Regions from separate parts of the Algoriphagus sp. Y33 genome, predicted to be linked through region 1. Evidence: riboswitches for the same ligand, from Rfam matches in the RefSeq annotation. Region 1 holds a riboswitch; each other region holds the start of a gene.
The links. A riboswitch is a leader RNA that binds a small molecule or an ion and turns the genes downstream of it on or off. The one in region 1 is predicted to bind thiamine pyrophosphate.
Positions count from the first base shown of each region.

Region 2: another riboswitch for thiamine pyrophosphate. It lies ahead of thiM (hydroxyethylthiazole kinase); the one in region 1 lies ahead of pnuC (nicotinamide riboside transporter PnuC).
Region 3: another riboswitch for thiamine pyrophosphate. It lies ahead of ID165_RS21440 (TonB-dependent receptor); the one in region 1 lies ahead of pnuC (nicotinamide riboside transporter PnuC).
Region 4: another riboswitch for thiamine pyrophosphate. It lies ahead of thiS (sulfur carrier protein ThiS); the one in region 1 lies ahead of pnuC (nicotinamide riboside transporter PnuC).

Region 1 is NZ_CP061947.1:1,676,108-1,679,207, forward strand. It holds gene fabF (beta-ketoacyl-ACP synthase II) at 1-40, shown strand, start outside; gene ID165_RS06735 (acyl-CoA dehydrogenase) at 141-1,214, opposite strand; gene pnuC (nicotinamide riboside transporter PnuC) at 1,192-1,818, opposite strand; TPP riboswitch at 1,849-1,962, opposite strand; gene ID165_RS06745 (RagB/SusD family nutrient uptake outer membrane protein) at 2,304-3,100, opposite strand, start outside.
Region 2 is NZ_CP061947.1:3,624,878-3,627,977, reverse strand. It holds gene thiD (bifunctional hydroxymethylpyrimidine kinase/phosphomethylpyrimidine kinase) at 1-48, opposite strand, end outside; gene thiE (thiamine phosphate synthase) at 45-680, opposite strand; gene thiM (hydroxyethylthiazole kinase) at 673-1,473, opposite strand; TPP riboswitch at 1,547-1,639, opposite strand; gene ID165_RS14560 (hypothetical protein) at 2,331-2,471, shown strand; gene ID165_RS14555 (RadC family protein) at 2,659-3,100, shown strand, end outside.
Region 3 is NZ_CP061947.1:5,234,578-5,237,677, reverse strand. It holds gene ID165_RS21450 (hypothetical protein) at 1-229, opposite strand, end outside; gene ID165_RS21445 (fumarylacetoacetate hydrolase family protein) at 443-1,288, opposite strand; TPP riboswitch at 1,449-1,545, shown strand; gene ID165_RS21440 (TonB-dependent receptor) at 1,673-3,100, shown strand, end outside.
Region 4 is NZ_CP061947.1:3,887,151-3,890,250, forward strand. It holds gene ID165_RS15585 (outer membrane beta-barrel protein) at 1-402, opposite strand, end outside; gene ID165_RS15590 (RNA polymerase sigma factor) at 389-937, opposite strand; gene ID165_RS15595 (hypothetical protein) at 1,034-1,264, opposite strand; TPP riboswitch at 1,548-1,651, shown strand; gene thiS (sulfur carrier protein ThiS) at 1,689-1,892, shown strand; gene thiC (phosphomethylpyrimidine synthase ThiC) at 1,896-3,100, shown strand, end outside.

The DNA of each region.
Region 1 (3,100 bases):
AGGGCATAATGCGACAGTGATTTTCAAAGAGTTTGTCTAACCTTTGGGGTTTAGACCCCAAAGGTTTTGTTTTTCACCACACCTCCTTAGAAACTGCATAGAAACATACAAGGAGATTTTTGAAAAGTGTGTTTGCTTATCTAAAACGGAAATATCAGCAGGACATGCTGACCGACTGTATTAAAATCCCGCCAGACCCGATTCAGTTCGGTATGGGTTTTGGCAGCTTCCAAACCTGAGAAGGGGTAGAGCCGTCCAGTAATTTTACGGCATTTTTGGGTAAGTATTCTGCTTACTTCGCTAATTTTCTTCAATCTAGAATCTGATATTTTTCCTTTTTTTTCCAGTTCACCCCATGAAGCATTGACTTGATGATAAAACTCATCCCGAAGATTTTGAAGTTTTTCCTCTTGCTTTCCCAGTAGTTTAAGGAAGTACTCAAGATGCTTTTTATCATAGCTTCTGTACTCATGCCTTCTCCAAAACGACTGCTCTATCAATTCCTTTAAGTGAAGAGAAATACCCAAAATATTCGCTGCAAGCGTAGCTTCGGCAAACTGAAGAAAGGGGTATTGGTAAACGGAAGCAGTCAATTGAGCTTTTTCCGGAAGAATTTCAAAGCAACGGTTTAGTGGAACTTCAACGTCATCGCATCGAAAAGCATGGCTTCCTGTAGCTACCATTCCCATGTAATTCCAACCGTCAAGAATAGTTACATCTTTTCTGTCGAGGACAAAAGCTTTGATCACCGGCTTTCCTTTTCCATCCAACAGTGCCTTCCCATCTTCCAATATCCCGCAATTGGCAGTGAGATGTGTAGCATGCAAGGCTCCCGATGCATAGGTCCAACTTCCGGAAATGATGTACTTTTCATCCACCAAATTGGCTTTTCCTCCTACAAATCCACTTCCTGCCAAGCAGAGTTTTTCGTCGGGGAAAATATCATTACGAAGTGACTCATCCATAAAGCCGACAAACCAGGCTGCACCTGCACAGAGCGTCACTGTCCATCCCAGACTCCCGTCCAGCTTTGCCAGTTTTTCCTCAATTTCCAAGGCTTCAGGCAGGGTACAACCCAGTCCTCCCAAGTCCTTTGGCACAAAAATCTTAAACCATTTTTCGGAATAAATCTCAGCCAGCCATTCCTCGGGAAGGTATCCAAGTTCTTCTGCTTTGGTAGCGAGTTCGTGGCTAAACAGTTTTGACTTTTCCATGGGCGTGGTCTAGTTCTTTTTTCCAATCGAAATAACCCAAAATGGCTATGACGAAAAGGAAAATGGTGAGAAATGAGATTAGAATCAGTTGCTTGTGAAAGAGCAAAGGAATGGCTACGATATTTGACACATTCAGCCATATCCAGTTTTCCAACTTTCTTTTTGCCAGAAGCCACATCCCTGCCCAGGCAGTAGAGGATACAAAAGCATCGATCACAGGCACATCGGAGTCGGTAAAATTGGTAAGCATAAAATAGAGAAATACCCAGCCGCCGAGGGCGATTGCCCAGGTGATTTTCTGCTCAGTAACTGTACTTCTTGAGATTTGCGAGGCCCCGGAATTCGATCTGTTTTTCCACATGGCCCAGCCATAAATACTCATTATTAGGTAATAAGCATTGAGCAGGGTTTCGGCGTAGAGCTTGGCATCCACAAGCAAGAAGCCCGAACACGAGATTCCGATGATGCCCGCGGGATAGAGCAACACATTGTTTTTGCGGGCGAGCAGCACTGAGGTGACTCCAAAACCCACAGCGAACCATTCCAGTACACTCGTGGATTTGATCTGCTCAGCGAGCAGACTCATGTCAATATACAATAGCATTTGAATAACGTTTTTGGATTATTCAAAAAAGGGAGAACAGTAATCTAGTCCCTACGCCGGCATTACCCGGATCAGGTGCTCAGTGATCGCTCACCGATGGGTATGATCTCAGCCCGAAATATTAGGGCACCCCTTAATTGATGATACTAAGATAGGGATTTATACATGATTTCGCTCTACGAGCCGGACTATCTAAGTTCGCTTCGCATAAAGAGGAATTTCCAAAACCTAAGGAATTATGGAAAATAACCAAGCAGGGAGCTAAAGTTGTAGCAAAGCACCGGGAAGCTTTATTGATGGATTGGGGCAAAAGATGCGAGTGGCTGAAATAGGATGATAAATCCTAGACCGATACCGTTATATCAGCTTTAGATAAATCAAATTCTGATTTCATTCCAATTAAGGTATGCATTATTTTAAATAGAAAGGCCTATTCCCATAGCAGGGAATAGGCCTTTATCATTTTATAAGTACTACGTACTTAATTACTTACTGCCACCATATTCTTGGTTTTGTTCTATCAGCGTATTATCCAATTCCAAAAGTGGAATTGGGAGAATTTCATGCTTTCCTGCCACAAAGCCTTTGCTTGCAAGTGCTTCTGCTGCTTTTCCATTTCGGACTAGGTCAAACCATCTATGACCTTCTCCTGCGAGTTCCAGACGTCTTTCTTCCAAAATTGTATGTATGGAAACGGGGATAGTTCCCAAGCCGACTCTAGCCCGAACGGCATCTAGCAGAGCCTGTGCACGGCCTGTATTTCCACCGCCTCTTACGAGTGCTTCAGCTTCCAAAAGATAGGAATCTGCAAGACGGATTTCATAGATATTTTGACGGAAGTTCAGTTCCATCACTCCGCCTCCCGTGGATCTGTCTTTCTGACGTCCTGCAAATTTCTCTAAGAAATAGCCGGTATTGTTGTAGCCTTTTTCATAAGTTACAGCTCCCGCTTTTTCCAAGCTATCCAAATCCGCAATGGTCGCTGATTTACGCGGATCGTTTTTCATCACTTGATACAAATCCGGAGTAACAGTCAAAAAGCTCCAGCCGGAAACATAATCAGGTGCAGTATCTGCGATTGGATTGTAACCCCGTGGACCTACCATGATGTTCAAAAGATTCCCTTCTGTACATCCCACGCATCCCCAATCACCATTTGATGTATTCGTAAAGGATACTTCGAAAATTGACTCCGAATTGAATTTATTATCAACTTCAAATAGATCGGAGAACTTGTCCAGTAATTTGTATCCATACTGGCTGGTACCACCGGGAGTTCCGT
Region 2 (3,100 bases), 1.9 Mb from region 1:
GTCAAATCCGGCAATCGCCAAAACAGAAGGATAACTGTATTTTTTCATAGTGAATTCATTAATATCCCCTTCAGTGAATAGGCAGCTTCCCGTGGGTCATCCGCAGCGCAGATCGCGGAGACCACGGCAATGGAGTCCGCTCCCGCATTCATTACTTCAGAGACGTTGCTTTGATTGAGTCCACCAATAGCAACAAGTGGTTTCGTAGTGAGTTTTCTGATGGTTTTCATTCCCTCAATGCCCCATTCTGTGATGGTGTCAATTTTCGTCGGGGTAGAGAATACCGGGCTCACCCCCAAATAGTCCGCGGCTGCGGTTTCTTTAGATTCCAATTGATTCATATACTCGATGGAGTATCCAAGACACTGACAATCTTTCCATATTTCCCGAATTACAGTTGGGGCTATATCCGAATTGCCTACATGTATCCCAAAAGCGTTGATTTTTTTCGCCACTGAGACGCTGTCATTAATGATGAGAGGGACATTATACTTATCGGTGATTTCTTTGACCTGCAAAGCTTTGGATGCATACTCTTCCGGGTTTAGTCCCTTTTCCCTATACTGTACGATGTCAACACCTCCCTGAATCGCCTGCCCAATCACATGCAAAAAGTCCTTTTTGCAAGCAGCCTCCGAGACGACCAAATACAGTTTATATGGGAATGGATTTCTATCCATTGTTTCTGATTTTCAAGACCGCGACAAATTCATCTTCTGTCAGGTGATACAACTTATCCAATAGGTTGGCCTGTAGGGTTCCCGGGCCTTTGCTTTGGTGGGCTGCCAATTCACCACTGATGCTGAACAGGGCGGTTGCTGCACAGACCGCTTCTTCCCTGTTTTCAATGACGGCGATAAATGCACCGATCACCGCAGTCGCAGAGCATCCTAAGCCGGTTACTTTTGTCATCAACCCATCACCATTACTGATGAAGGTCTGCCGGGAATTGCCCACGATGATGTCTGTTTCTCCCGATATGCAGATTATTGATCCATATTTTTGATGAACGTATTCCGCGGCGTGAATCGCTTCATCACTTTTGGCGGTGCTGTCAACCCCTTTGGTTGAGACTCGGTCAGCTTGGGCAAGTGCCATAATTTCAGAAGCATTTCCTCTTATTACCGTGGGGGAATAGGCCAAAAGTTGCATCAGAACCTCATTTCGATAAGGAGAAGCACCGGCACCAACAGGATCCAATACCCAAGGTTTGTTTAACTCATTGGCTTTTTGCGCGGCGAGAATCATGGACTTCACAAAATATTCATCCAATGTACCAATGTTGATGACCAGCGACTGACAGATATTTACCATGTCCTCAACTTCGGAATGGGCGTGAGACATAATAGGTGATGCTCCTACAGCCAATAAAGCATTGGCCGAATTATTCATGACCACGAAATTGGTGATATTGTGGACTAGGGGAGAGGTTTGCCGTACCTTCTGAATGTGTTTCCAGAGATTTTTTGCCATTGTTTTTTACTTTTGGAAAGTGAAAATGGCTAAAGGAATTCCTTTGGATAAAAAGAAAGACAGCATACCGGACGGTGCTTTGTCTGCTTTTCCCTACGCCGGTGTCAACCGGATCAGGTTCGAAGGGACTATCTCAATTCTTCTCAGAATACCCCTAAAGCCAGAGTAAATATACGTCTTATTATTATGGCAGCCAATCCTGTGGCCGATTAAAACCCGGGGAAAACAAACGGAACAGGGTCAAATAAAGATTGGTTTAGAAAGACTACAGCTGCCTATCTTGTCTCGGACATTCATGCATGGATAATTCCGATGTTCCATGGGGCATCGACGTTTTTTTATTTCCTTAGTAACAGGCCGAAAGCTACTATTCAACTCAATCCTCCCGATCTCCCTGACCCTTTCCCGATACAATTCCACCAGATCAAATTGAAGAAGATCCTTGTTTTCCAAGGAAGGGTGATGGACTGCCTCCTGAAAAGAAGGATGAGTTCCCGAAAACTGATCCTGTCTGACAATATGAAGAGGAAGAATTATCGAGTTCTGCGAATCATTTCGTTTAGTATAAATGCATGGGCCATTATCGTTCTTGGAATTTGTTGTTTATCTTTTAGGTAGGTATAAAAGTAGGGGATACTATGTGCTACAATGTCAATCAGAAAGGGGAGCAAATTGAGCTGGATTTAAGTATGGAATTCAATGCTAAGCCAAAAAAAGAAGGAGTATTGAGAAGATGGGATACCACCTGAACGGATTTGCCCATCCCCACCTGCTGGTGCTGGCAACCGACCCTTAATGTTGCTGATGCCAAGGCGTGGATTTCTCCGGATCTCAAGAAGGCGGACATTGAAAACCTGATGAAGCCTTTTGGGGCGAGTGGGATGGGTTTTCATACAGTGAGCCGCCTGCTTGCCTCCCGTACTGAGGACTCAAATGTACCCGAAGTCATTCTTAGGGAAGAATATGAGGAGCTTCCTGTTATGCCGTTGGCTGAATAGATTTCAACTGAACTTTTTTACCCCTGAATTCCTCACAAAGTTAGTCCTCTGGGCTCTGGGCGACCGTAAGCTTCCGGCATAAAGCCGCTTGCTTCGCTGCGCTTTTTATTCCTTTTCCTTCCGGTCTTTGTCGCCCAAGGCCTGATGGAGCTTCATAATTCATTGTTCCACAAAAACGAAAAAGATTATGGAGACTCAGGAAAGAAAAATTGATTTGTATGAAGTAGCTGAGATCAAGCTGGGCTACAGTGCCAAGGTAAAGTCATCCCAAAGACCTAGGGTAGCAAGTTCAAGACAGGTTCATGAAGTGTTTGCCAAAGTCTGGGATCAGGAAAGGATTGGCTTTGCTGAAGACTTCAAAGTAATGCTGCTGTCCAGAGCCAATAGGGTACTGGGAATAGTAACCATCAGCTCGGGAGGAACCGCAGGGACTGTGGTGGATGTAAAACTGGTTTTTGCAGCTGCAATCAAGGCTAATGCAAGCTCTGTAATACTGGCCCATAATCACCCGAGTGGAAACTTGATGCCTTCAGAACAGGATAAGAGATTAACTCAAAGAATTAAAGAAGCAGGCAGGATTTTAGATGTCCCTGTACTGGATCATCTGATTCTTGCTGAGGAAGGATTTT
Region 3 (3,100 bases), 2.8 Mb from region 1:
TTCCGGTCAAACGATGCGTTCCAATGTTTTTCACAAATGAACCGTTTTTCTCCAACCTATAGTTGTAAACCGTATCGGTTATTGGCATTAGTTGTGGATCAGCAACCCAAGCACTTTTATAGCCTATCAAAGTCCATTCCTGCGGCATTTTTGATACATCAGGGTTATCCGACTTTTCACATGCGAGAAAAACAAATGAAAGTAAAACGACAAATAAATACTTTTTCATAGCAATTAGGTTTGATAAGATTTATGGTTTAAGATTTTACTTTTTACGGGAGCTTACACTCCAGCCGCCGTCTACCCAAAACTCCAGATCTTACTCTCCTGACAAGAAAAAGGCAGCAAATAGACTAAATATAGATGACTTCATAAAATTTGGATTTATAGAAAAGACCAGCATATATATCCCTTACGAAACACCTCCTCAAAACGCTACAGATCAGATCTTTTCGATGAAATTTTCTAAGCTTCCAATCTCATCGATACTAATTCTCACTTTGTCTCCCACCTCGAGTGTAAAGTCATCCGGTACGATTCCCGTTCCTGTCATCAGAAAGCAGCCAATTGGAAAAGTATTCGCACGGAAAAGCCAATCCGCCAATTCCTGCGGTTTACGCTTCAGCTGGGTCAGGGCTGTTTCCCCTGAAAATGCCAAAACATCCTCTCTGAAAATCTCCAATCGGATGGTAGCCGTTTCTTCGATGGCTTTATCCGTGATAAAAAGACAGGGGCCAATCGCCGCACAACCTGCATAAACCTTCGCCTGAGGCAAATAGAGTGGGTTTTCCCCTTCTATGCTTCTACTACTCATATCATTCCCGCAGGTGTACCCCTGAATTTTTCCCGAGGGAGAAATCACCAAAGTCAGTTCCGGCTCGGGCACATCCCAGGTAGAGTCTTTTCGGATATTTACCGTAGTTCCGGGTGCCGATACCCGACTAGCAGTTGCTTTGAAAAACAACTCCGGTCTATCTGCATTATAGACTTTGTCATAGAAATCCGCTCCACCGGCATCTTGAGACTCTTCCATTCTAGCTGTTCGGCTACGGAAATAAGTCACCCCTGCCGCCCAAATTTCCTGGTTTCCCATCGGTGCCAAAATTCCCTTCGCAATCAATTCATAGCCTTCTTCCGGAGAAAGGGTTTTCCACGTTTTCGATTCCTTATTCAGGTAATCTTTTAGGTCTTCTCGAGCCAGTAGGGCATCCCAATTTATTTCCGGGCCGAAAAAAGCTTCAGTTCCATTAAGCAAAAGTGTGCCCGAAGGCAATTTGTAAATTTTCATAGGTTAATAGGGTTTGGTTAGAAATTTAGGAAAAAGAATCGAGAGAAACGTAAAAAAAGGAAAGGAAAGGCTTATTAACTAACCGGTGTCTTATGACTAGTCAAAAACGGATTTCCACTCCCCTGATTTGCTAAGCAACTTTTCACCACTACCTTTGCTATTAGATCATAGGGGGTGCCTTAACAAAACGGGCTGAGATCATACCCATACGACCTGATCCGGGTAATGCCGGCGAAGGGAAATGAACAAACGTTGCAAGCAGCAAAATCAAAAAATCTAGCCGGTTTCTGGATTTTGCCAATGCGGCAGGGTAAACAAAAAACGGCAAGCTTCCCTAAAGCTTTCCAATGTTTCACTCAATCTCCCGCAAGGGAATTATTACACATGAAAAAAGTATTTCTTGGACTGGCTTTATTCTTGGGCTCAATTTCAGCTTGGGCACAACAAAGCCTCAGCGGAACAGTGATGGACGCATCATCCGGCGAAGCATTAGTAGGAGCCTCAGTATGGGCAGAAAACCAGGGTAAAGGCAGTGTAACTGACGAAAATGGTCTTTTCACCATAAATAAATTGCAAGAAGGGAAACTAGAACTACGCGTTTCTTATATCGGGTACAGCACATTCAAGCAGACGCTGGAGGTGCCATTTTCCGGAAAACTTAACATACGATTAAACCCGACAGATCTGATGACGGAGGAATTTATCGTATCAGCTACCCGGGCATCCCAAAGTACTCCCACCACCTTTCAGGAGATAACTAAGGAAGAACTCGCCATAAGGAATCTTGGACAAGACATTCCAATGTTGCTTAATTTTACCCCTTCGGTAGTTACACATTCTGATGCCGGCGCAGGGATCGGTTACACAGGAATGCGAATTCGCGGTTCAGACCAAAGTCGGATCAACGTAACTGTAAACGGTATCCCCATGAATGATGCGGAATCCCATGGTGTGTTCTGGGTAAATATGCCTGACTTCGCCTCTTCTGTGGATAATCTCCAGATTCAGCGTGGGGTGGGAACCTCCACAAACGGTGCAGCTACTTTTGGTGCAAGTTTAAACTTCCAAACGGACACAAGACAGGATGATGCCTATGCACAAATTGACAATTCAGTTGGTTCCTTTAATTCGCGAAAACATACAGTTAAGGTAGGAACAGGGCTTTTGAACAATCGCTTTGCGGTGGATGCCCGCCTTTCAAAAATAGCCTCTGACGGATATGTAGACCGGGCTTCTTCAGACTTGAGTTCCTACTTCGTCTCCGCAGGATATTATGGAGAAAATCATGTCCTAAAGATGAATGTTTTCTCAGGAAAAGAAAAAACTTACCAAAGCTGGTATGGGCTACCAGAATCAAAACTTGAAGAGGACAGAACCTTCAATTACTACACTTACGAAAATGAGACCGACAATTATCAGCAGGATCACTACCAATTAATATACGCAGGTAAACTAGGCAGCAATTGGAAAGTAAATGGTGCGCTGCACTACACTTATGGTCGCGGATATTATGAGCAATATAGGGAAGATGATGACTTTTCCAGCTATAACCTGCCCGATGTCATCATCGGAGATTCTACGATCAGCAGCACAGATATTATCCGGAGGCGATGGTTGGACAATGACTTCTACGGTGCCGTTGCTTCTATTAACTATATCTCTGACAATGGAAAATGGGATGTAGCTTTAGGTGGTGGAGCCAACCGCTACGATGGGGATCACTTTGGAGAAATCATCTGGGCCAGAATCGCCGGAAATACTGACATCCGGGATCGCTATTATGACAACAATGCGGTCAAAGATGATCGAAAC
Region 4 (3,100 bases), 2.2 Mb from region 1:
ATTTTTCTCAGCTTTAGTAATTGCTTTGGTATCAGAAGCACTTTCACTTGACTTTTGATCTACTTCCGTCCCGACAGGAGAATTTTCCGCAATAGCCTCTTTTTCAGTTATAGTAATTTCTTCTACCTCATTTTCAGAGGCATTCCCGATACTTTCTGCCATCTGAATTTCCCTATACTCAGGATGTTCATTTCCTGAGAAATCAACAGAATTCAATCCCACTGCCAAAAGTACCAGGGACGCAGCGACCCCGCTCGCCCAATAGGCAATAGTTTTACGTTTGCGCAATGCGCGTTTTTTCTGAAAAGCTTCCCATGCACCCAATTGGTAAGGCACAGAAGCCTCTGCTAACTTCTTTTTAAGGGAAGCAGCAATTTCTTTATCCAGCTTATCTTCCTTCATATTCTTTCAAGTGTAATGAGACTAATTTACGGAGCTGCGTCTTCGCCCGGGCGAGATAGACTCTTGATGAGCTTTCTGACAAGCTAAGCTTCTCGCCAATTTCCTTGTGGCTGTAGCCTTCAATTTCATAGAGATTGAAAACCATTTTATGATCCTCCTGTAACTGATTGATAAGATTGATAATATCCTGAAATGCCAGATCTTGAAGCGCACTCATTTCATGGAAAACCCCGGGATCCTCAGTCACATCGGTTTGATTCTGAAACTTCTTCTGCTTTCGGAAATAGTCTATAGCGGTATTTACGGTGATACGGCGAAGCCAAGCCTTCACAGACTGGAAATCATCAAATTTCTTAATAGACCCGAAAAACTTCATAAAGGAGTCGTTCGTGATTTCATCGGCCAGTGCTCTGTCCTTGGAATAGGACAGACTGATCCCCATGACATAGCCATAGTATTTTTTATAAAACACCTCTTCGTGCTTAGCTGATCGTCGTTTGCAACCTTCGATCAACTCCTGATCAGTCCAATTCAATTCAAACCTATTAATCTATGGTTTACGACTTCCATGTTGGAGTCGGAATTCTCACTAGTTAGTTATTCATGTTTCATCTCGTCATAAGCAACCTACTCAGGGCTTTTGCTTTACACCAGTCCCCCTCACATCTTTGTAATCTACCGGAATAGCCAAGTTAATACAATTGGTCATTGTCCCTTTTTGGTTCTGGTTATAGCCGGAATTTGCAGCAAAATTAGATGCTTCTGTCGAAAATCCCGAGTTGATTGAATCATTCTCTGATCCGGCTTCCATAGCGCTACCGGCAAATATCAAAATCAAGTAGATTCGAAGAAGTGTCTTCATAATGCTTTTTTACCCTGACGGATAGCTTATCCCATTCGCTACAGTAATAGGAAAAAAATTTTGAGTAACCGGTCGCTATGGACAAATAGACAGTTACAGTATTCAAAGATTGGTGATTAGTCTATAGTACGCCCTAAGCTATGGGTAATGAGGTGCGGAAAAACATACTGCAGAAAGTCCACGAAGCAACTGGGATATCCCATATTCCCCAACAAAAACCTGAACTAGAGATTCACAAAACATCCCTTCTTTTTTCCCACTCTCACAATTTATTTGTAGCTTGGGAAAACTTTAGGGGTGTCCTCACTGAATACAGTAAGGACTGAGATTATACCCTTTGAACCTGATGCAGTTAGTACTGCCGAAGGAAAAAGCTAAGTGATACACGTGCTGTGTCTCCCCTGAAGTATATAATTTTTACAGGATGGAGATAACATATAACAATCAGACTCAGGAGGTACAGGAAGAAACATCGGTTTCAGACTTTGTTTTTCGTCAGATAGGCGAAAAACAAAATGGTATTGCTGTGGCAATCAATGAAACCATTGTCCCCAAGACAGAGTGGGCGAAGACCTACTTAAAAGCAAACGATAATTTATTGATCATCAAAGCAACTCAAGGAGGGTAAGTTATGAGCAAAAAAGACAAATCACCCATGCAGGGCAGTATTTCAAAAGGACCTATAAGCGGCTCTAAAAAAGTGTATGTACCGGGAAAAATCCACGATATCAAAGTAGCGATGCGTGAAATTGCGGTCTCGCCCACGAAGTTGTTCAGCGGAGGAACAATGAAGAATCCACCGGTAACAGTATATGACGCAAGTGGACCCTATACGGATGAAAATGCGGTAATCGATATCAAAAAAGGTTTGCCGCGTATCCGAGAGCAGTGGATTCTTGACCGCGGGGATGTGGAGCGTCTGGAATCCTCCACTTCAGATTACGGACAGGAACGATTGAACGACAGTTCGCTGGAACATTTGCGTTTTGAGCATATTGCAAAACCTCTGCGGGCGAAAAACGGTGCAAATGTGTCACAGTTGCACTATGCCAAAAAAGGAATTATCACACCTGAAATGGAATATATTGCCATTCGCGAAAATCAACGGATAGAAGATTTGAAAGCGCAATGGAACGGCGAATACGATACAATGTGCGCGCAGCATATAGGCGAAAGTTTCGCTGCGAATACTCCTAAAAATCTCATTACACCTGAATTCGTACGCGATGAAATAGCAGAGGGAAGAGCCATTATCCCAAATAACATCAACCACCCGGAAAGTGAGCCCATGATTATAGGACGTAATTTCTTGGTGAAAGTAAATGCAAATATCGGTAACAGTGCCGTGACTTCATCTATTGAAGAAGAAGTAGAGAAGGCCGTGTGGGCTTGCCGCTGGGGAGCGGACACTATTATGGATTTGTCTACCGGGGACAACATTCATGAGACAAGAGAATGGATTATCCGCAACTCACCCGTTCCGATAGGAACTGTTCCGATTTATCAGGCACTTGAAAAAGTAAAAGGTAAAGCAGAAGACCTGACATGGGAAATTTTCAGAGATACGTTGATCGAACAAGCCGAGCAAGGCGTATCGTATTTCACCATTCATGCGGGTGTGCTTTTGCGATACATCCCATTGACGGCCAAGCGAATGACGGGAATCGTCTCCCGTGGCGGTTCGATTATGGCAAAATGGTGTCTTTCACATCACAAAGAAAATTTCCTTTACACGCATTTCGAGGACATTTGTGAAATCATGAAGGCATACGATGTGGCTTTCTCTCTTGGAGATGGTCTGCGTCCGGGCTCGATCGCCGATGCAAACGATGCGGC